DNA from 2 places in the Rhabdothermincola salaria genome. Region 1 is predicted to be linked to the other one. Evidence: riboswitches for the same ligand, from Rfam matches in the RefSeq annotation. Region 1 holds a riboswitch; the other holds the start of a gene.
The links. A riboswitch is a leader RNA that binds a small molecule or an ion and turns the genes downstream of it on or off. The one in region 1 is predicted to bind S-adenosylmethionine.
Positions count from the first base shown of each region.

Region 2: another riboswitch for S-adenosylmethionine. It lies ahead of LUW87_RS15550 (hypothetical protein); the one in region 1 lies ahead of LUW87_RS08720 (hypothetical protein).

Region 1 covers NZ_JAJQXW010000001.1:1,870,601-1,881,101, forward strand. Annotated here, with positions in the region: gene LUW87_RS08700 (oxygenase MpaB family protein) at 1-492, opposite strand, end outside; gene LUW87_RS08705 (phytanoyl-CoA dioxygenase family protein) at 712-1,563, opposite strand; gene LUW87_RS08710 (alpha/beta hydrolase) at 1,608-3,311, opposite strand; gene LUW87_RS08715 (NERD domain-containing protein) at 3,414-5,054, opposite strand; gene LUW87_RS08720 (hypothetical protein) at 5,233-6,000, opposite strand; SAM riboswitch class IV at 6,032-6,139, opposite strand; gene LUW87_RS08725 (trypsin-like peptidase domain-containing protein) at 6,194-6,382, opposite strand; gene LUW87_RS08730 (hypothetical protein) at 6,629-7,222, shown strand; gene LUW87_RS08735 (ADP-ribosylglycohydrolase family protein) at 7,402-8,859, shown strand; gene LUW87_RS08740 (DUF4190 domain-containing protein) at 8,878-9,408, opposite strand; gene LUW87_RS08745 (hypothetical protein) at 9,885-10,501, opposite strand, start outside.
Region 2 covers NZ_JAJQXW010000004.1:47,381-57,881, forward strand. Annotated here, with positions in the region: gene LUW87_RS15510 (hypothetical protein) at 1-65, opposite strand, end outside; gene LUW87_RS15515 (hypothetical protein) at 185-937, opposite strand; gene LUW87_RS15520 (HAD family hydrolase) at 1,187-1,780, opposite strand; gene LUW87_RS15525 (hypothetical protein) at 1,777-3,207, opposite strand; gene LUW87_RS15530 (hypothetical protein) at 3,204-4,445, opposite strand; gene LUW87_RS15535 (P-loop nucleotide/nucleoside kinase family protein) at 4,442-5,032, opposite strand; gene LUW87_RS15540 (hypothetical protein) at 5,139-5,894, opposite strand; gene LUW87_RS15545 (hypothetical protein) at 6,032-6,283, opposite strand; partial or broken gene LUW87_RS19450 (hypothetical protein) at 6,319-6,594, opposite strand; SAM riboswitch class IV at 6,631-6,737, opposite strand; gene LUW87_RS15550 (hypothetical protein) at 6,834-7,772, opposite strand; SAM riboswitch class I at 7,780-7,870, opposite strand; gene LUW87_RS15555 (TY-Chap domain-containing protein) at 7,936-8,496, opposite strand; SAM riboswitch class IV at 8,525-8,630, opposite strand; gene LUW87_RS15560 (hypothetical protein) at 8,769-9,470, opposite strand; gene LUW87_RS15565 (hypothetical protein) at 9,513-9,857, opposite strand; gene LUW87_RS15570 (hypothetical protein) at 10,019-10,501, opposite strand, start outside.

The sequences.
Region 1 (10,501 bases):
GTCGGCGTCGGAGAGCGGCTCGGGCCCGTAGGCCTGGTAGGCGGCGAGGAAGGAGTCGGTGAGGGCGTTGTGCACCCAGGCGGCCATCTCGGGGTGACCGGCGCGGTACGGCCGCTGGCGGTCGGAGTGGCCGTGCACGGGGCGGTGGGCGGCGCGGACCCCGGCGACGGCGGCCTCGACCTCGGGCATGGCCCCGTAGGTCGTCTCGGTGACGTAGGCGGCCGTGCGCGAGAGCCGGCCGAGCGGGTCGGCCCGGTAGCGCGAGTGCTGCTCGACCCCGGCCACCACCTCGGGGTGGGCGGTCTGCATCACGAGGGCGCGGATGCCGCCGACGAAGACCGAGGCGTCGCCCATCACCCGCCACGAGACCGAGTCCGGTCCCAGCAACCCGGGATCGCCCGGATGCTCGAGCGTGTGGGCGAGAGGCCGGGGTCCGTGGGCGAACAGCTGGCCGGTCGCCTCGACGACGCGATCCTTGAGGGCGTCGATCACGACGAGGCCCCGCCGAGGTGGTGTTCCGCCGCGGCACCGGAGCGCGCGGCCGTGGCCGTGGTGGCGGGTGCTGGACGGAGAGGAGTGGGCACTGCCGGCCCTCCACGGATCGACGAGACGTACTCCAGTCGGAACCGTGATCAGTGCTGAATATTCCGCTCCTCCTGAAGCGGCTGTGCCGGCGCTGACCGTAGGGCCGGGCGCCTCCACCGCTGGTGGCTACAGCTCGCCGCGGGCGATGAGCTCGACGGGGTCCTGCACCTCCACGGTGCCGAGGTAGCCGCCGCCGGTGGCGATGGCGTCGTGGGCGGCGTAGCCGAGCAGCTCCTGGGCGTCGCGGGGCAGGGTGCGGGCCACCTCGAGCGGGGTGGCCAGGTACTGGTTCTCCTCGGTGCGCAACCACCCGAGGCAGAAGCTGAGGTGCATGCCTCGGCGCCACCCGTCGGTGGTGTTGGAACCGCCGGCGTGGATGGTCGAGCCGAGGTACACGACGGCGGAGCCGGCCGGCATCTCGGCGGCCACCCACTCGTCGTCGGTGGGCTGGCGGTCGCGGTCGTCCCAGCGGTGGCTCCCGGGGACCACGACGGTGGCGCCGTTGTCGGCGGTGAAGTCCACGAGGGCGATGACCGAGGCCACCTGGACCTCGGGGTGCGGCGTCGGGAGCTGGTTCCACACCAGCTCGTCGCGGTGGGGCCACTGGCGCACCGAACCGGGGCCGCGGTCCATGACGTGGGCGAGGTTGAGCTGGTAGCGGGCGCAGTTCGGCAGCAGGACCTCGTCGCACACGCCCCGCAGGACAGGGTTGGTCATGACCTCGGCGGCGAAGACGGGCGACTTGCCGGCCACGCCGACGACGTGGCGGGTCTTGTCGCCGAAGAAGCCGGCCACGGCTTGGTTCACGAACCGGCCGTCGTCGGGTCGAGCCCGCTCGAGCAGCGGGTCGAGCTCGGCGTTGAAGCGGGCGAGGAGGTCGTCGTCGAGCAGGCCGTCCACGATCACCACCCCGTCCGCCTCGAGGACCGCGACGACGTCGGCCACGGGTTCGTCGGCCTTCACGTGTTGGACGCCCATCGGGTTCCCTCCCGTCCCCCTCGGCCACGTTAGGGCGTGGCCGCTCAGCCGTCGGTCGTGAACAGCGGGTTGGGGCGGCCGGGCAGCTCACGGGGCTCGCCGGGGCCGCGGGCGATGACCGAGCACTCGAGGCCCTCGGGCGGGGCCACGAGGTCGACGAGGTAGTCGATGATGGCCACGTCGAGGCACGCTTCCGGCGGGCCGTCGCCGGCCAGCTCCAGCGGGAACGACCCGTGCACGGCGCCGTCGACCACGACCAGTCGGCCCTCGGGGAGGGCGGCGACCATGCGCTCGGCGGTGACCAGCGGCGTGGCGCCATCGTGGGTCGTGTTCACCACCACGATGAGCGGCAGCCCCTCGGCCGTGACCGCAGTGTTGGTGCCTGTCGGCGGGGTGGGCCAGGTGAGGCAGGTGGCGGCGGCTTCCACTGCGCCGGCACCGAAGCGGGGAGCCTCGGCCGCGACCCTCGCCTCGGCGGCCTCGAGCTGCTCGCGGGTCGGCGTGGGGTAGTCGGCGCAGTTGATGGCGTGGAACGACCCCTCGGCAGCCAGCGGGTTCACGATCGGCCGCTCGAAGCCGGGGTCGTCGGGGTCGTCGGCATCCTCGGGGTCCTCGGGACCGTCCCCGGCGAGCGGGAGGGCGCAGGCACCGGCCACGACCTCGAGCACCTCGTTCTGGGGCTTGTCGACGAATCCGGGTTCGGCGAGGGCGGCCAGGCAGTGGGCCAGGCCGTCGTAGGCGGGCTGACCCCGGTAGAAGATGGCGTTGGGCGCGGCGGTGAGCACCTCGGCGAACTGCTCCCCTTCGGCCGTGCCCGAGAGGAACTCGGCCCGGAGGGCTGCGAAGGCGCCGGCGGGGTCACCGCTGGAGTGGAAGGCACAGGCCGCGTCGGCGGCGCACTCGGCGAGGAAGCGGTCGAAGGCCTTCTCGCGGCCGATGGCCATCTCGACGAAGCGGTCGACCAGCGGGGCGGTGGGGTCGGCGGCGCCGTCGAGCACCATGGCCCGCACCCGGTCGGGGAAGAGGTCGGCGTAGCGGGCGCCCAGCAGGGTGCCGTAGGAGTAGCCGTAGTAGGTGATCTGCTCCTCGCCGAGGGCCTCGCGGACGTGGTCGATGTCGCGGGCCACGTTGTCGGTGCCCACCGCACCGAGCAAGGCGCCGGTGTCGCGCAGGCAGGCGGAGGAGAAGACGGTGCTCTGCACCAGGAAGGCCTCGAACTCGTCGTCGGTGGGGGTGAGGTCGACGCCGTCGGGGACGGGGCCGCAGACGACCCTTCCGCTCTGGCCCACGCCGCGGGGGTCCATGCCCACCACGTTGAAGCGGCTGGTGATGGCCTCGGGCAGGGTGCTCGCCCAGGCCTCGGTCTCGGGGACGGTCTCCCCGCCGGGGCCGCCGAAGTTCACGAACAGCGAGCCGATGGGGTCGGGCTCGGTGGCGGGCACGACCTCGACGGCCAGGCGCAGCGTCTCGCCGTCGGGGTCGTCGTAGTCGATGGGGGCCTCGATGGTGGTGCAGACCACGTCGCCGGGATCGGGCTCGTCGTCGGGGTCCAGGCAGTCGGCCCACGAGAGCGAGGTGTCCGAGCCCGGAAGGGCGGCGACGGCGACGCTGTTGGCGCCACCAGTGCGGTTGCTGTCGCTGTTCTCGGACGTGGCGGTGTCGTCGGACGTGCACGAGGCGGCGAGCAGGGCGAGGGCGGCCAGGAGGAGCACCACCGCACTCGGTCGTGGTGCGCGGTGCTGTCGCATGTGACGTCCTCGTCTCTCTGCCGCGGTCCCCCGCCGGGCAGGGCCAGGGTAGGTCGTGGCCGCGTGAGGTTCGGGCCCACCCTCTCGGAGGGGCGCCTGCGGTCAGACCGGGCGGGGGCGGAGGCCGAGGCGGTCGGCGAGGGGTTCGGGGCCGACGACGACGAGCTCGGTGACGGCGCGGCTGACGCCGACGTAGAGGACCATGAGGTCGTCCTCGTCGTCGGGACCGGCGAGGATCAGGGTGTCGAACTCGAGGCCCTTGAGGCGGTGGACGTTCTCGCACACCACCTCGTCGGGGTCGAGGCGCTCGTCGTGGGCCACGAGGTCGAGGGCGCGACGCAGGGCCTGGCGCACGTCGGTGTGGAAGGTGCCCACGCAGATACCGGCGGGGTCGCGGCCCTCGTCGTCGATGAGGCGGCTGAGCTCGGCGCCGACGGCGGCGACCACGGCGTCGAGGTCCGCGGCGGGGCGCCAGTGCACCCCGAGGCCGTCGGGGCTGGCCGCCGGGGCGGGGGCGCCGCCGAGCTTGTAGCGCAGGATGCGGGCGATGGGCAGGGCGTTGCGGCAGTTGTTCAGCAGCTCGGCGCGCACCCAGCCGTCGTCGGGGTGGGGGATGACGAAGCCCCGGTCGAAGAGGGCTTGCTCCTCATCGGCGAGCAGCAGCATGCGGCGCCGGCCGTCGGGGTCGAGGAGGGCGGCCAGCTGGGCCAGCCAGGCGGGGCTGAAGTCCTGGGCCTCGTCGACGACGATCGTGTCGTAGGCGGCACCGACGAGGGGCCAGTGCTTGTGGAGGTGGCCGACGGCCACGTTGTCCCACCAGAAGGCGTCGGCGTCGTCGGGGATGGTGAGGCGGGGCATGCCGGGCAGGCCGAGGGAGAAGCGCAGGAAGGCCCCGGTGTCGAGGTCCTCGACCGGTTCGCCGTCGGAGCCACACATCTCGTCGGCCATGCAGCGGGCGAGGGGTTCGTTGAAGCAGGTGAGCAGCACCCGGTCGCCCTCGTTCCACGCCCGCCAGGCCCAGCCGACGGCCAGGCGGGTCTTGCCGGTGCCGGCGCCGCCGGTGACGACCACCCGGCGGTTGGCCATGAGGGGGACGAGGGCACCGACCTGGGTCTCGCAGAGCTCACGGAGGCGTTCGCGGGTGGCGGTGGTGCGGGCTTCGGGGTCCCAGGCGAAGTCGACGTCGGGGCGCAGCAGGGCGACGATGCCCTCGAGCTGGGTTTGGGTGAGCGGCGTGGACCAGCGCCGCAGCAGGGCCAGGTGCTCGACGGCGTCGGTGACGGCACCGCCACCGGCCAGGTTCTCCGAGACGAGCACCTGGGCCGGGTCGACGTCGGTGGGGAGGTTGCCGTCGACGGCGCGGGTGTTGGGCAGGGCGATGCCGTACTCGACCTCGAGGTGGTCGAGGCCGTCGACCTCCTTGCGGATGCGGCGGCGCAGGGCGTAGGCGTTGTCCTTGGCCTGGGCGACGGGCTGGGGCTTGAGGGGCGTGCCCTCCTGGCCGACCCACTGGCCCTGGCGGATGGCCATGCGGTGGCCCTTCACCTCCAGCAACACGACGCCCATCTCGGGGTGGACGAGCACGATGTCGCTCTGGTGGTCCTTGGCTTTCGTGTGCAGGCCGACGTCGGGGATGACGAGCCAGCTGTCGAACAGGCCGTCAACGAGGGCTCGCACGACCACCCGCTCGGCGTCGTTGGCCAGCGTGTCGAGGTCGAAGTCCTCGGGGATCAGAGTGCCCATCGTGGTGACTGCCCTTCTCGACTGCCGGTGGCCGTCGCTCCGCCGCTTTCCGTCCTCGCCGCTGGTCCAGGGCGGGGCGTCAGCGAGCCTGCCACGCCCAACGACCGCAGGGGGCGACCGCTCGCGCCGGGCACCAAGCTGTCCTCCCTCCGTCGAAGCGGTCGGATCCCTCGCGGACTCAATCCGGCTGCAGCCAGGGGCTGAGGTCGTGGTCGGTGGTGAGCTCGTCGTCCTCGAGGGGTCGCCACGACTCGTCGTCGATCCGGATGATCGGTGAGGGTCCGGTGCTCGCGAGGCCGTTGCCGTGGATGGCCGCCAGCTCGACGAGCCGGACCGGCACGGGTTCGGACTCCAGGTAGATCGCGCCCTCGGGCTGGGCCCAGGTGGTCCCGTCCGGGTGGAGGAGCTTGCCGACGTCGGGGAGGTCGCCCATGCCGCTGGCGAACCAGAAGGCCCACTCCACCGGCACCTCCCTGGTCAGATGAGCGAGAGCGCGCTCGATGGCATCGTCGTCGCGGGTGACGCCGAGCCGTAGCGCCGGCCGAGTCCGACCGGTGGCGCGCACCAGGGCCATCGACCACTCCGTCGGGCCGTCGCCGCGGCGTGCGCTCGAGTCGACAAGAGCGCGGACCGCCACGACGGCTCGTCCGAGGTCCTCGTCGTCGACGACCACGACGAGGCCGCCGTCCACCTGACCGGTGACGAACATGCCCATTCGAGAGAGCCCGGCCTGATCCCGGGCGGCAAAGCCACGTTGGCCCCGGTCGATGGTCAGCCAGTCCGTCGAGCACCAACGGGCGCCGCGGGTGAGGTCGGGATCCGGTCGATAGGGCACGCGATGGCCGTTGAACCGGGAGTGGCGTTGGCCGGCGGCGACGTAGCCGAGGACGGTGTTGCAGCCGAACACCCACTCGATCTCGGGGGCGTTGGACTCGTGGGGGTGCATCGGGTGTCCTCCTCCGGGACACCGCCGAGGCGTCCCACCTTTGCCGTGTGGATGGGGCCGGCTCTTCCCTCGGGGCACCGCTGGTGGACGGTTGCCGGGACGACGGGCCGAGTACCCGAGTCGTCGTCCGCTCTTGAGCCACTTCTCACCCTACGCAGGGGGTGAGACAGCGCCCGTGGGGGCCGCCGATCCGTCACTCACACGCAACGACCGGTCGGAACTGGACCGGGTTCGCCACGAGGCTCTTGACGACACCGATGGGGATCACCAGCGAGTACCCCGTTTCCGTCTCGATGGCGAACACGACACCAACCACGTCTCCGTTCGCGTCGAGGAGCGGACCGCCCGAGTTGCCCGGCTCGACTCGGGCGGTGGTGCGCATCACTCGGAACTACGGGGTTGGACGGCCTGCGTCGGCGACGCCGCGTACTCTGACGGCGCGGGGTCGTTGTCACACGTCGACGACCAAAGCAGCTGACGGCGGTCAGCTCCCAGTGTCGTCGTCGGGCGACAGAAGGCGGAAGACAACATGAGCGACACACCACCCCCGGCGGACGGATGGCGGCAAGGCCCCGACGGCAAGTGGTACGGACCTGACGACGAGGTACCCGTTGCCGCATCGCAGCGGATGCCCCCCGCCGAGGCGCCAGACGCGGAGGGCCACCTCTCGCCGCCGGCGATCAACCAGGCCGACGAGACACGCCGACGACCTCTCGTCATCGGTGGCATCGTGGCCGCAGCGGTCGTCAGCTTGGGCGCCTTGGCCCTCGCCCTCGTTGTGGCCAGCGAAGACGACGGGCTGACCCTGACGGGCGAGTTCGCCTTGTCGGACACGGACAGCATCCGGGGAGGTCCCGAGACCTGTAGCGGCACCGGGGGCTACTCGGACTTCGGGCCCGGGATGAACGTGACCGTCCGCAACGGTTCCGGCGAGATCGTCGCCTCAGGAACCAGCGCCAACATCGTCATCGACGAGTACTTCGGCGACAACGCCACCGAGGAAAGGGGCGACGGACGCAGCGATGACGACAGCGACGACATGTCCCCCGAGGAGCTGGCGGACCTGATGTTCGAGTTCCTTGGCTGCACGGTCGTGTTCGAGGTCGACGTGCCGAGCGAAGACTTCTACGTGATCGAGGTCGGGCGGCGCGGTGAGCTGAGCTACAGCCGGACCGAACTCGAAGAGCGAAACTGGAACGTGTCGCTCAGTCTGGGAGACTGAACCGAGACGACGCCAAGCACGTGGACGCTTCGCGCCGCCACCAGGCGGAACCAGTCGCGGAACGAACGCAGGGCGGCCGATGGGGCTCGTCGAACGCTCCGCACCTGGCAACCACGGTCCCTGCGCTGACCGCCTGGTCCGGGCTCCTCGGTGTCCCAACCTGCGGCGACAATGGCTCCATGAGTCGAATCGAAGGCCACAGCCGCGAAGACCGTTCCATCGGCGCGCTTCTGGGCCTCGCCGCCGGTGATGCGGTGGGCACGACCGTCGAGTTCCGGGCCCCCGGGAGCTTCGCGCCACTTACGGACATGGTCGGCGGCGGGCCGTTCCGGCTCCAGCTAGGTGAGTGGACCGACGACACCTCCATGGCGCTGTGCATGGCCGAGTCGCTCGTCGACTGCGACGAGCTCGACCTCGCCGACCACCTCCGGCGCTACGTGCTCTGGCGAGACCAGGGGTATCTGGCGTCCAACGGTCGCTGCTTCGACATCGGCGGCACCGTCGCCGGCCAGCTTCGCCGCTTCGAGCGCACCGGCGAGGCTGTCGACCCCCAGCCTGACGAGGACGCCGCTGCCAACGGCTCTCTCATGCGACTGGCACCGGTCCCGATCCGCTGGCACACCGACATCGCCGAGGCCGCCGAACGCTCCGGGGAGTCGAGCCGGTCCACGCACGCCGCAACCCGCCCCGTCGACGCCTGCCGGGTGCTGGGCGCCATGACGGCCGCTCTCATCGGAGGGATGCCGGCCGAGGAGGTCCTCGACCCCGACTTCTGGTCGTGGGGTCCATTGCACCCGGAGATCGAGGCCGTGGCCCGTGGGTCGTGGCGGGACCGGCAGCCTCCGCAGATCCGAGGCACCGGGTACTGCGTCGACGCCCTCGAGGCGGCCATCTGGGCCGTGGCCGGCGCGCAGGACTTCGCCGACGCCGTGTTGCGGGCGGCAAACCTCGGCGACGACGCCGACACCACCGCCGCCATCGCCGGCCAGCTCGCCGGTGCCCGCTGGGGAGCATCCGGGATCCCCGCCGACTGGCGAGACGTACTGGCGCTCGGCAGCCGCATCACCGAGCTGGGCCGGCAGCTCCACGCCCGGGGAGCCGGGGCGACTCCGCCCGTGCCGTGGGCGCACGACGACCACCACCACGCCTGGTGGGTCGAACCGGGTGCCGTCCTCGCCGGCGAGTACCCCGCCACCCGTCGCGGGCCGGTCGCCACCCGGGCCAAGGTCGACCTGCTGGTCGATGCCGGCGTGCACACCTTCATCGACCTCACCACACCGGAAGACCAGCTGACCCTGTACGCCCCGGTGCTCGCCGAGGTGGGCACCGCTCGCGGCCTCGACCTCGAGCACGTCCCGGTCCCCATCCCCGACCTCGACATCACCACCGACGCCGAGTACGACCGTCTGGTCCAGCTGATCGGCATCCATCGCGAGCGCGGCGTGGTGTACGTGCACTGCTGGGGCGGCATCGGCCGCACCGGCACCGTCATCGGCTGCCTGCTCGCCGACCAGGGCCACGACTTCGACTCGATCACCACCCGCCTGAGTGACATGCGCGCCGGAACCCGCAAGGCCCATCGACCCGCGCCCGAGACCGCCGAACAGGTCGACGTGCTGCGGCGGCGAGGCCGGTAGCAACGCTGGTCAAGCCGGTCAGTTGAAGAAGTTGTCGACGCTCGTGACGTCGCACACCAGCTCGACGTCCTCTTCGATGTTCGTCGTGACATCCCATCGGGCAGTGTCCCCAGGTGCCAGGTCGAAGACGATGTCCGCCAGGTCCTCGATGAGCACATCATCAGAGGCGTCGCGGAACTCGACGTCGATGGTGAAGTTCTTCTCCGAACCCGAGGTGTTCGCGATCGTGCCCTCGAAGGTCACGAAGCCGAACTGGTCGGTCGCGCAGCTCGACCCATCGATGGTCAGCTCATAGGTGTCCGAATCGGCTTGCCCACCGAGGTCGTCGACGGCTTCGTCGGCGGCGAAGATGAAGAGCACCGCGATCAGGACTGCGCCGATCGACCCGATGACGCCGAGCACGATCCCGGCGATGCTCATGCCCTTGCCGACGCCGATCTCCTTGGCCCGGTTGAGGCCGACGAACCCGAAGACGATGGCGAGGATGCCGGCGATCGGGCCCAGGCAGAAGAACGTCAGGATCCCGAACACCAAAGAGGCGACCGCCATGCCGTTGGACTGGCCCTTCGGTGGCGGCCCTCCCGGCGGCGTCGAGCCGTACGGGGACGGAGGTGGTGGACCAGCCGGAGGCGGTCCGCCGAAACCCGGAGGTGGTGGTGGATTCGTCACTTCTGGTTCTCCCCTGTCGATCTTGCGATCGTGCCCGAGGCACCAGCCCGCAGATCGAGGCGCAGCTCGTGCTCCGAACCGCCACCCGCCACAACGAGGTGCCCGTCCCCTCGACCGCCTGGATTCGCTGGGCAGGAAACTATCCGCCCCGGTGAGGGCACGCCACGCCCAACGGCCCTGCCCCCCGCATCCGCCCTCCTGATCCCCTGCACGCACAGATCTCCGGTTCCCACGACAAGGACATGGCAGGACCTCTCCGGGCGACTGTCACAGTTTGCCGGGGTGGCCCCCGGCTGACTCGAGCGGCGGAGCCTCACCCGAGCCCTCATGGCCTGGCAGCTCGGCCTGACGAGCCGTCAACGACCCGAGCTGCCGTCGGACCACCCGAGAGACTTCGCCCAGCTGGCGACCGGCGAAAGTCCCCGCAGCCTTCGCAACCCCCCGTTCTGGTCGGACCGACGGGCCCCTGCGCTGCGAGCGCACGCAGACTCACCGATCGCCTGAGACCACACGTCGAGGTCGTGGATGCCGAGCAGGGGGCGACCGCCGGCCGAGATGGCGCCGACCACGGGCAGTCGTCGGCGGCGCTGCCCGTTCCCCGGGCCGTCGGCCGGGTCGACCGGAGTGGGCAGGTGGAGGTGGACCTGGTGGTTCAGCTCGCCATGGCGGCCGTGCTCCAACGCCCATCGCCCGATCGAACAGGCCACGTCCTCGAGGTACGCCGGGTCCGGCCGTCCCGACAGTGCATGACGCGCTGGCCGATCCCGCAGGACGCTGAGCTCGAGGTGAGACACGGCGTGGACGCCCACGAAGCCCGTCGGGAGCACCTTGCGCAGGCGGGCGCGAGCCGCATCGAGCTCCAGTCCGTCGACCTCGTGGGCGGCCCACCGCTCGAGCGGGGCCAGCTTGTCGGCGCAGCGGCGATCCAAGATGGCCTCCCGATGCCGGCTCAGCGGGTAGTCCGGCAGCACGA
Region 2 (10,501 bases), on a different contig from region 1:
ATCCGTGGGTCGGCATCGAGTTCCTGAGCCATCGCCGTTCTCTTCCAGTGATCGTCATCGATCACGACCACTCTCAATGCCCGCACGGCGGAGATGGTAGGGCGAAGAAGGTTCCCACCGCCGGAACTCGTTGCGAAGCGAGACGGGGCAGGTGGCTTTCTCGGCATGTCTCGACCGGGGGGGTTCAGCCGATGTGGCGGGCGTCGAACGCCTGCCACACGGCGGATCGGACGACGCGATTGTCGCGAAGGAGTTCGAGCCCGAGCGGAATCCGGACAGGGTCAGAGGTGAACAACGCGACGCGCGCTTCGTGAATTGTCAGCAGCCGCTGGCGTTCGCCGTCATCGAGCAGGTGCATCGGAAGTCGGATGACCGCCTCGCCCGCCGTCTCAACGAAGCCAGCAAGGTCGAGCAGCGCGGAGCGAGCGCCGGCGCCTCGTTCGGGATCAGACGCAAGGTGGGCGAGAAGGTTGAGGGCCAGCTCGAAGGCCGCCCGATGATGCTGGCGGCTCGCAACCTGCCCGTCGTGGGCATTGGCCGGCGACGCGGCGTCGCGAAGCGCATCGACGAGACCGAGCCGATACGCGGTCCGGAGGATCTGCTCGGCTGCGCTACTGAGGGACAACAGGAGCCGGTGCGAGCGAACACCGGTGCGGCACAGGTCGGTGAGCTGGCTGGCGGCGTCGGCATCTCCTCGTTGGGCGGCGGACTCCAGTGATTCGAGGAGGACGTCAAGGCGAGCTTGAACGAGATCGATCAGTTGGTCGCCCACCACCCGCTCGTCGAAGTACTCGATGAGCACGGGATCCTTCACTCCGTCAGCACCAGCTATGCCGGCCACCCCTTCGCGGGCGTACTCGATGATCAGGTCGATATCGGCGATGCTCGCCGGGCTGAACCGGACGAAACGAATTGTCGTTTCGCAGATCTTCTCCACGCCCTACAACGGCAGGAGCACGCCGCGCCGAAAGGCCGACTGTGCGTCATCGATGAGCTCGGCTGCCTCGTTGAGGTCCAGCCCCCACGTCTCTTCGCCCGGTGCCATTTGACCGGCCATAGTGCATACCTCTCTGAACGACGGATCAGCGCCCGGGCACGGATGCCGTCCACCCGACTACAACGCTTAACCTCCCACGTCGACGTGCCCACTCAAACCCCGCTGTTCGCGCACGAGCGTCGATACCAACTAGCTGAGGAGACACTCCTCCAGGTGCTCCGGGGAGGTGACCAGGATCGTCTTCCACCCGAGGTCAGCCGGGACCGTGAGGTTGCGTTCCTGGTCGTCGGCGAAGACCTTCCGTGCGTCGGGACCGAAGTGGCGGGCGATCCTCGAGCTGACTTCGTGGTAGAAGGACGCGTCGGGCTTGCAGACTCCGATTGCAGACGAACAGACGATCCGGTCCGGGTCGAGGTTCACCGACGCCGCCGCCAGCGCCGGCATGAGCCACTCAGTCCGGTGGTTGCTGGCGAGCAATAAGCGATCGAGGTGCTGCGCAGCAAAGGCCGCGCCAGGCAGCGGCATGCTCGCTACGACGATCCGGGCGTCCATCTCCGCCGCTGGGGGGAAGCGACGATCGGCATGGGCTGCCAGCGCAGGCCAGAACTCCTTCGTCGAGATCTGACCCCGCCACAAGCTGTCCCGGAGCCCCGAGCCACGGTACGCGGTCTGCAGGGAGTGCTCATTGGACCCACACTCGATAGCCAGCTCGCGCAGTACTTCCCGCATGGCGTCCACGAGGATGACGCCGCCGACGTCCAGGACCAAGACGGGCGTACTCATCGGACGAGCCTTCGGATGCCAATACCGATGAGCGTTGTAACGAACACGAGTCCCAAGGTGGTCAGGAGCACTGCGGTGATCGCCCAACCCGGTCCTCGGGCCGCCTCGGGCAACCCGACACCGACGTTGAACCACAGTTGTGCTGCCAACGCGACCGTGCGTCCCCAGCTGGGGTCGTCGTTGGGGCCAACAACTTCGGGGGCGGCCACGCCGATGACAACGGCGGTTAGTATGATGCCGCCGACAAGGAAAGCAAGCGGCTCGGCAAGTCGCACTCCGTAGCCGAAAGTCCACCGCTGACCGAGCTCGGGAACTCTTCCCCATCCTCGGCGGCCATTGGCGCAGCGTTCAGCGAAATACACCTGGTCCTGCTCTCTTGGTCGATCGTCGAGACTGCGGCGGAGTGTCGCGAGGGCGGTCGGGCCGTCGTGACCGAGCAGCGCTGTTGCGGTGGCCAACGCCTGGCGACGGTTGCGGATCCTGGTCTCGGGCACTTCGACGGTCGCGATCTCGAACGCTGAGTCGGCGACGACAGTGGTGCCTGAATTCCGGACATGGTCGCGTCGAAGTGTCCCATCGACTCGGCCGGTCTCCAGGGCGACGTGCATGGAGCCGGCAACCAGCAGGTCCCCAGAGACACGAAGGCCTCTCATCGTCAGATCCACCGCAGGGCGGTCAGTGCTGGCTGCCTGAATCTCGACCGAAGAGGTCACCGAGCCACCGATCGTGACCGGACAAGTCTTGCCCGCAGCTGCACGCAATCTGGTCACCGAGACCCGAGTTGCGTGCGAGTCAGCGACCACGACCTCCTCGGCGATGACATCGCGAAACAGGATTGCGCCGGCAGTGACGCGGCGTGTGGCGACATTGACGGCCGTAAGATTCTCGAGTCGCAACTCGTCGCGAACCTTCAGGTCAACCAGCGACACGGAAGTCGTGTCAGCGCCGCTGCTCTCGGCAATGCGCAGCGTCTCGCAGGTCAATGCGGACACATCGACGGCGTCCCCGATGTCGGTGACGCGCACATGGGTGGCGATGACGTCAGAAGCAGCGATCTGTGCAGCTCCGTGTACGACCAGCTGTCCGATCTGGCATCGGTTCAGGGCAACCCCTCCCCTCAACTCGCGAATGTCGAGGACGTCGATCGTGCAGTCCTCGATGACGATCACGTCCGCGCTCCTGCAGCGGCGCATCGAGACGGTGTCGAGTCTGGACCGCGCCAGGATGAGCCCGCAGCGCCAGACAGCGTCGGTCACGTCGAGTTCCGCAGCGTAGAGATGCTGGACCCTTGTGAGTCGGTCGTTGCGCCAATTAGATGCTCGCAGGACCTGGGCGCCAGGAGCGCCGAAGTGCACCAGTTCGCCGCGATCCCAGTTGGCGATGAGTTCGTCTGATCCGGTGACCACGACCGGGGTGGTCGCCGTCATCGCTCCAGGGCCTTTCGGACACGTTCGTCGTAGCGGCGTCCCTCACCCGCATCTGCCCGCTCCGACGCAGCGAGCCGCAGGACATCTTCCCAGCGACGGGGGAGCGGCAAAGTCGCCGCTGCCGCTAGTGAGGCGGCAACGATCGCGTCCGCATCGTTCTCGAGCGCAGCTGCTGCGGTCCGCGTGGACGCGTGCCACCAGCGCAGCTGCTCCCGGCACGCCACAGGGCGGTTCCCAGGTCCTGCGAACTTGACGGCGAACGGGATGGCACCAGGCTCTGGAGCGTCGATCGGCAGACTCCAACCGCTTTCGGCTCGGCTGTAGACGACAGCGTCGGGAAGCGCGCGCCCGACCTGGGCGAGTCCGTAGGCGCCCGGCTCTACCGGAACGACGAACGGTCGCGGTCGCCCCGGCACCGGTCCGGGTACTGTGCCATTGAGATGGCCTGCGACAACCCGGGCTGGACCAAGGGCATCGCACCACACGTCGATGAGGCGGGCGCGATCGGGCTCGGCAATTCGTGCACCTTGCCCAGCGGTCCCGGCTACCAGGACTGACACGCCACCGGGCCGTACCGCTGCCGCATAGTCGGCGTTGGCCTCCCAGTCCAGGTCACCGTAGGCGTCTCGCAGCGTTGGGACCGCCACGACCAAGTCCGGGTCACGGACCGCGTCGTCGACACCACGAGCGGCCGAAGTCCGGTCCGGCGCGGCGAGGACACGCTTCGCGACCGCGCTCGCGCTGAGCCTGTCGGTGTCAATGAAGTGGTCGAACTCGGCAGGAGCGGTGGCAAGTTCGCGCAGCATGTTCGAGCGCAGGTCGAGCCGGGCGGGTAGATCGAGATCCTTGCGACCGCGAAGCCGTCTGGCTGTCACCCGCCGACTGGCCCATAGGCCGCACACCCTCCAGCCAGGTCGCGCAGACAGGGCGTTGGCTTCTTCCAAACTGGCAGTGTGTACCACGGGGGTGAGCCCGGCCTCCTCGAGACGCTCGATCTCGGCCCAGTCAATGGCGTAGGCATTTCCGTAGCGAGCGACCACCGAAAGCAGCTTTCCGGAGCGCTCCAGCTCGTCGAGCGCGGCGGCTTCGGTGCGTCGGTACCCTTCCATTCGCCCGGCGCCAGCTTTCAGCTTTCGAAAGTGCACGATCCGAGGATCCTCGGTAAGGATGGCGGTGACCGTGTCCTTCCCAGTGGCGGGCGGCCCATAGAGGATCAAGCCCTTGGGTAGTGCGCTCATCGGACAAGCCCCCACGCCTGCAGAAGGCTGGCCGCATGGTCGACGATCGTCCCTTCGCCGTCGAGGGAGTTGTCGAACACGTCGTGCGGTCCTTCAGGTCGGAAGGAGAGGTCGATGGCGGCACGGTAGGCGTCCCAGTTGGCGAGTTTCCAGCGGTCCCGGCCGGCACCGCGATGGGTGAGCCGTCGGCGCATCGTGTCGAGGTCCGCGTGGACCCATACCAGATGGACACTGATCCCATCGAGCTCTCTGCGATCATCCATCCAGTCGTAGAAATCTGGATCGCGAAGCTCCCTAAGGAACGGTGCGGTGACCACCAAGCTGGCGCCGAGATCGAGGACCTCGTTCACCGTGTCGAGCAGGATCCGATACTCAAGGGGGCGAATCTTCTCCAGGTAGATGTCGGTCTGTCGGTCATCTGGGTCGCCGCAAAGTAGAGCGGCATGCTCCTCGACAAGTGGCCGGGTGAGCGTGTCCTTGTCAATGAGCGCCCATCTGGTGCGCGATGCCAAGACTTTCGCCAGTTCCGTCTTCCCCGACCCCGCGTAGCCTCCGACCAGTATCAGCGTCGTCGTCTCGTTCCTCACTCCGCTCCCTCACCAGCCTGCCAGCAAGTGACGGCACGTCTGCGTCAAACGGAAGCCCCGCATCGCCAGTTCAGTCCTCATGCTAGCCAACTGAATCGGGCAGCCTCTACTCCCCGGGAGGGGCCTCAATACGAAGGGACACTCGCTCACCGACCGACTCGACGTGCGGGGAACCTCCGGCGCTTCGCTGCAGAGATGGTGTGGAGTTGCCCCGCTTTGGTGGACACCTGATTCTGGGGGAGACCCTGGAGGAAGTCTCGGCCACTGGATCGGACACCGTGACGATCAGCCCGGCGGAAAGGTCGATCTCCTCCCCGAACCGTCCAGCGACCGCGTCCTCGACTGCGGCTTCCGCCGCGACCTCAGAATTCGAACGCAGATCACCGTCGGAGATCTCCCGGTCCTCCGAGGACGGGGAGTCACCCGAGAACTCACAGTCAACTGTTCGCCAGGACCCGTCCTCGTAGACGTAGGGTTCGAAACCGCCGCCGTCGTCGAACGGCTCGCCATCGAACAGAAACTCGATGGCGACCTCCCCGGTCGTTTCGGTCACCTCGCGAGTGAGGACCTCGCCGACCTCCGCCTCCGAGAGGTCAATACCGAAGCCCTCGGCCATCGCAAACGCCACCGTCATCTCTGCGTTGAAGTCCGCCCGCGAGAGGGAATCCCGGCACTCCTCGGTCAACCGCCCGTACAACACGCCGAAGTCTTGCGCGACAACTGCCGCGGCGACCTTCTCCCCTGCAGCCTGAAGACCAGCTCCGTCAGCCGACTCACCGCCGCCATCCCCTCCACCGCAGGCAGCCACCACGAGACCACCTGCCAACAGAGCTGCTGTCACCGCACGACGCGCCACCGCCATCACACCTCGCCTGGTGTCTCGACCTCTCGGGTCGCACATTGGTCTATCAGCCAACGTGCCAATTCGGGTCGTTCGTCGTTGGTGGTGCCCCCGTCGTTGGACACCGGATTCTCAAGGAATGGTCAGATGACCCCGGGCTAGGTGTCGAGGGCTTCCAGGACGCCGTCCTCCCAGGCCCACACCTGGCAGGCAGTCGGGAAGGTCTCGACCTCGAGTGGCACCTCACCGGGACGGTAGACCTCGATGAGGGTGCTGAGCAGGGAGTGGGCCGAGCGTGCGATGGCGTCAGCCCCGCCAACGTCTTGCCACCAGTGCCGGGCGATGTCGGGCTTGTCGTCCCAGTCGGGGGGCCGTAGGGAGGGGTCCTCAGCAAGGTTGGGGGCGTCCACCCGAGGCGGGCGAGGTGGTCGTGCTGCGCGTGGGTCAGCGCCCAGGGGGTACCGGTCAGGTAGGTGTTGGAGACCGCTTCGAGGTGCGCGCCGACCTCGGTGACGATGCACTGCACGAACACCTCGGGTCGCCCTACGGGGGCGATGATCACCACCCACGCCCCGTCGGCCTGCAGCTGGCCGAGAAGCGCCTCCAGCCGGTCGAGGAGGTTCTCGCCGGACTCCTGGGCGCTGAGCGGGAACCGCCCTTGAAGTGGGCGCGGGCTGGGTAGCTCTCGGGGGTCGTCGAGCGGGGAAGCTGACGTGGCCATGGTGTCCTCCAAGGATGTTCGTGGGCACCGAGGGCTGTGCCACCTTTGCCGATTACCCGACCAGCTCTTACCTCGGAGCACCGCTGGTGGACGGTTGCTGGGGTGCAGGCCGAGTACCTACAGGCGCACCCACTCGTTGAAGCGCCTGGTGCGAAACAGCCTCCGTAGCAACGCACGAGGCGTCCGAGGAACGCGGGCAAGGCTCCGACCAAGCGACCGGGGGGATGCGCCGCTCACCGTCAGCGAAAGGCCGTCGAATCGAACTCGATGCGGGAGGAGATGCCGCTCGGTTCGATGTCGACCCAGCCCACTCCGTCTACCAGGCGGGGCATGCCGGCCGACGGCGGTTGCTCGATGAGACCGGCGGAGCCGAGGGCGCCGAAGAGCCCGTTGGCGTCCCAGCCGGGGGCGTTGTCGAGCACCCACGCCATGGCGAAGCCTCGGGTGATCGGGATGAAGTGCAGGAAATGCACGACCGTTCTGGCCGTGTCCCCGTCGAAGCGCAGAGGGCGCCGGCCCGACCGGTTGGCCGGGTAGCCCGCCGGGCGGTTCACCAGGTAGCCGTTCTCGTCGGTCTCGTAGTGGCGGCCGCCGTCGGTGACCACGATGCGCTGGTGGGCTGGCGGTAGGTCGCTCTCTTCGACCGGCACCCCAGGGACGAGGGTGATCTCGCACTGGGGTGCGTCGAGGGTGAGGCCCGGCTCGACGTCGGCGCGCTCGGCGACCAGGGAGATGACCCGTGCCTCGGCCCCGGCGAGGGTCTCGAGCAGGCGGACGGCGACCCGGGCCTGCAGGATCGTCGCCGAGGAGCCCTCCAACTCCCCGAGCCAGTCGGCCGCGCTCTGGGGACCAACGACCTCGCACTCCCCGACCTGCAGCTCGATCTCGAAGCTGGAACCGGAGTCGTCGACGACCCAGCCGTCGGCTTCGACGTCGATGCCCTTCGCCCCGAGATGCAGGAGCCCAAGAGCGAACCTGACCATGTCTCTCGGGTCGTCGTCGAGGTGCACAAAGCTGCCTTCGCGGCGCTCCCACCCGTCCCGGTAGGTGCCGTCCTCGATGGGCTCGATCTTGGGGCTGAGCTTCACGAGCCGGTCGATCTGGGTGACGAGAGCATCGAGGTCGGTGACCTTCACCATGGCGCGGGCAGTGACGGAGTACGGGCTGGGGTTCGACATGGTGTCCTCCTCATCGGTCCTGGCGGTGGCACCGTGCGCCGAGGCGTCGGTTGCCCGACCGTCACAGGGCCAGGCCCCTCAGGTCGTCAAGATGAGATGCAAAGCCAGCGCATGACTGCGTCGGATAGGTGCCGCACAGTCGCCGGCGGAGTGTGGGTGGGTGTCACTCGAGGCTGTCGATGTACCCGCCGAAGGGTTCGGTGGGGTCGTCCACCCACTCCCACTCCTGGCAGTCGGCGGGAAAGACGGTCACCGACACCGGTTCGTCGGCCGTGAGCCCGTACACGCCGATCAGCGTCGACAACAGCTGATCGGCGGTGGCATCGAGATGATGCGGGCCCGGCTCCTCGATCCACCAGTTCTCGGGTGCGCCGTCGTGTTCGTCGGGATCCAGGGGCGGCTGCCAGCCCCGCCGGGTGAGCTCGTCGATCTGGTCGCCGCTGAGCTCGAGACCTACGGGTTCGAGGTAGCGGTGGCCGACGGCTTCGACGTGGGCACCTACTGGGGTGAGCAGGGCCTGGGTGTAGTGGCGCTCTAGGAAGGTGCGCTCGAGGATCACGCAGTGCGAGCCGCGTCCCACGAGGTCGGCGAACTTGCGCACCAAGGCGCAACGGAAGGCGTCGACCCCGCCGCCCCCGCTGATGCTGACGAGGAACGATTCGCTGACGGGAGCGCGCTGGTCGGCGTCGGCCTCGCCGAGGAAGCCGTGGGGGTCGGTGTGCATCGAGGGTCCTCTCTGGGACACCTCGGGTGTCCCACCTTTGCCGTGACAGGGGCCGGCTCTTCCCTCGGGGCACCGTTGGTGGACGGTTGCCGGGACGACAGGCCGAGTACCTCTCACGCCGTCCGCTCTTGAGCCACCTCTCACACTACAAAGGGGGTGTGACACTTCCGCCGGACCGTGGCAGGAGGGTTCTGCTAGGCACCCGCGCCGCCGCGCCCCCGGCATCACCCAGGCTTCGCACCACTCCTCGTAGTGCTGCAGGGCCTAGGAAGTCATGGCGACGGGGACTCGGCCACCTTTTCGAGATGCGCGTTCAGGACCCACCACTCGATCGGCCATGGTTGCTCCCGGTCCAGATGCTGGTCTTCTCGGGGGTACCGGCCAGCGGAGACGATGACCCCGCGAAGGGACTTGCCCTGCGCCATGTCGGTCTTGGCGAGGAGGTTGAGGTAGTCGATCACCTGCCCGACCGTGCCCGATGGGCTGCTCAGCTCGAACTCGACGACGACCAGGCCTGTCCACCGGCCAGCGGAGCCCCTCTCCTTGAGGAGCAGATCGATGCGCTGCTTGCGACCAGGAATGCTGAACTCGACCTGGGGACTGTCGCAGTGAACGAATGGCCCGGGTCGGCCTACCCGACTGAGGACCCAGCGCCGAAGGTCGTTCTCGCTGGGCACAAGAAGACCGACGTCGGCGAACGGCACTTTGGCGAACCGGACCCAGCAGTCTGGAGTCAGGGTCGGATCTGACAGCGGCCGATCGGTCTCGAGCCCGGCCGCTGCCGCTGCGCGCGCAAGCTCCTCACGGAGCTTGGGCGACATCACCTTGTTGCCCCCTGCCCGAATGAGGCTCGACACCTTCCGCACGGTGCTGCATGAGCTGTCGGCCACGTCACCCCAGGGTTCTGGGAGCGATACCGCCAGGTCCTGCATGTAATCGACGAGGGACGGCCGAACTGGGGCGTCTTCGTTCATGGGAGGGAGTCTAGGAATGGGCATCTGCAGGGATCAGCGAGGTCACCAGATCGTCACGACGTCGATGCCCGGGACCTGGTGTCCGACCCACTCACCCAGAACCGTCTCCAACAGGTTCACGACTCCCTCCTCGGTGTCGACCCTGAAGACATAGTCAGACGTCGAGAGCACCACATCGACCGTGCTGACCTCGTCGTCCGCGTCGATGCCGAACTCGCGCCGCAGCTCGGGCGGCGGAGACCAGGCCGGCTCAAAGCTGTAGCCGTCCGACAGCCGGCCAACAGCCCACTCACGCAATGCGTCGACATCGTCGATGATGACGCCGATGTCGATTGTCAGCCGGCGTTCCGTGCCTGCCGACGCCTGTTCTTCGGAAATCTCTGTCAACCTGACTCCCAGGTTCCGGGGTTCACCACCACGCCAGCTGCTCGGACGCCAGAGCGGCGTTGCCGCTCGCCCTCGAGAAATCTGACCGTTCGCCCCTTCGTTTGATCCGCTGTACAGCCGCTCGAGCACCTTACGCAGCGAATAGTGAGGCCGCTTCGGAGCTAACCATGATGCCGGTCTGTCCACCCGCTGAGGTCGTGGTCCGTGGCGAGCTCGTCGTCCTCGAGCGGGCGCCACGATTCGTCCTCGATCCGGATGATGGGTGAACGGCCGGCGTTCTCGAAGCCGTTGCCGTGGATGGCAGCCAGTTCGACGAGCCGGACCGGCACGGGTTCGGCCTCGAGGTAGATCGTGCCCTCGAGCTCGGCCCAGGTGGTCCCGTCCGGGTAGAGAAGCTTGCCGACGTCAGGGCGGTCGACGATGCCGCTGGCGAACGAGAAGGCCCACTCCACCGGCACCTCGCCTGCCAGGCGGGCCATCACCTCTTCGGCGACGCCGTGCTCCCGGGTGCCATGCAACCGCAGCGCAGGCCGGGTCCGGCCGGGCGTGCGGACCAGCGCCATCGACCATTCTGCGGTGCCCTCGCCCCGTCGTGTGCTCGGGTCGACGAGCGCTCGGGCGAGCACGACGGCTCGTCCGAGGTG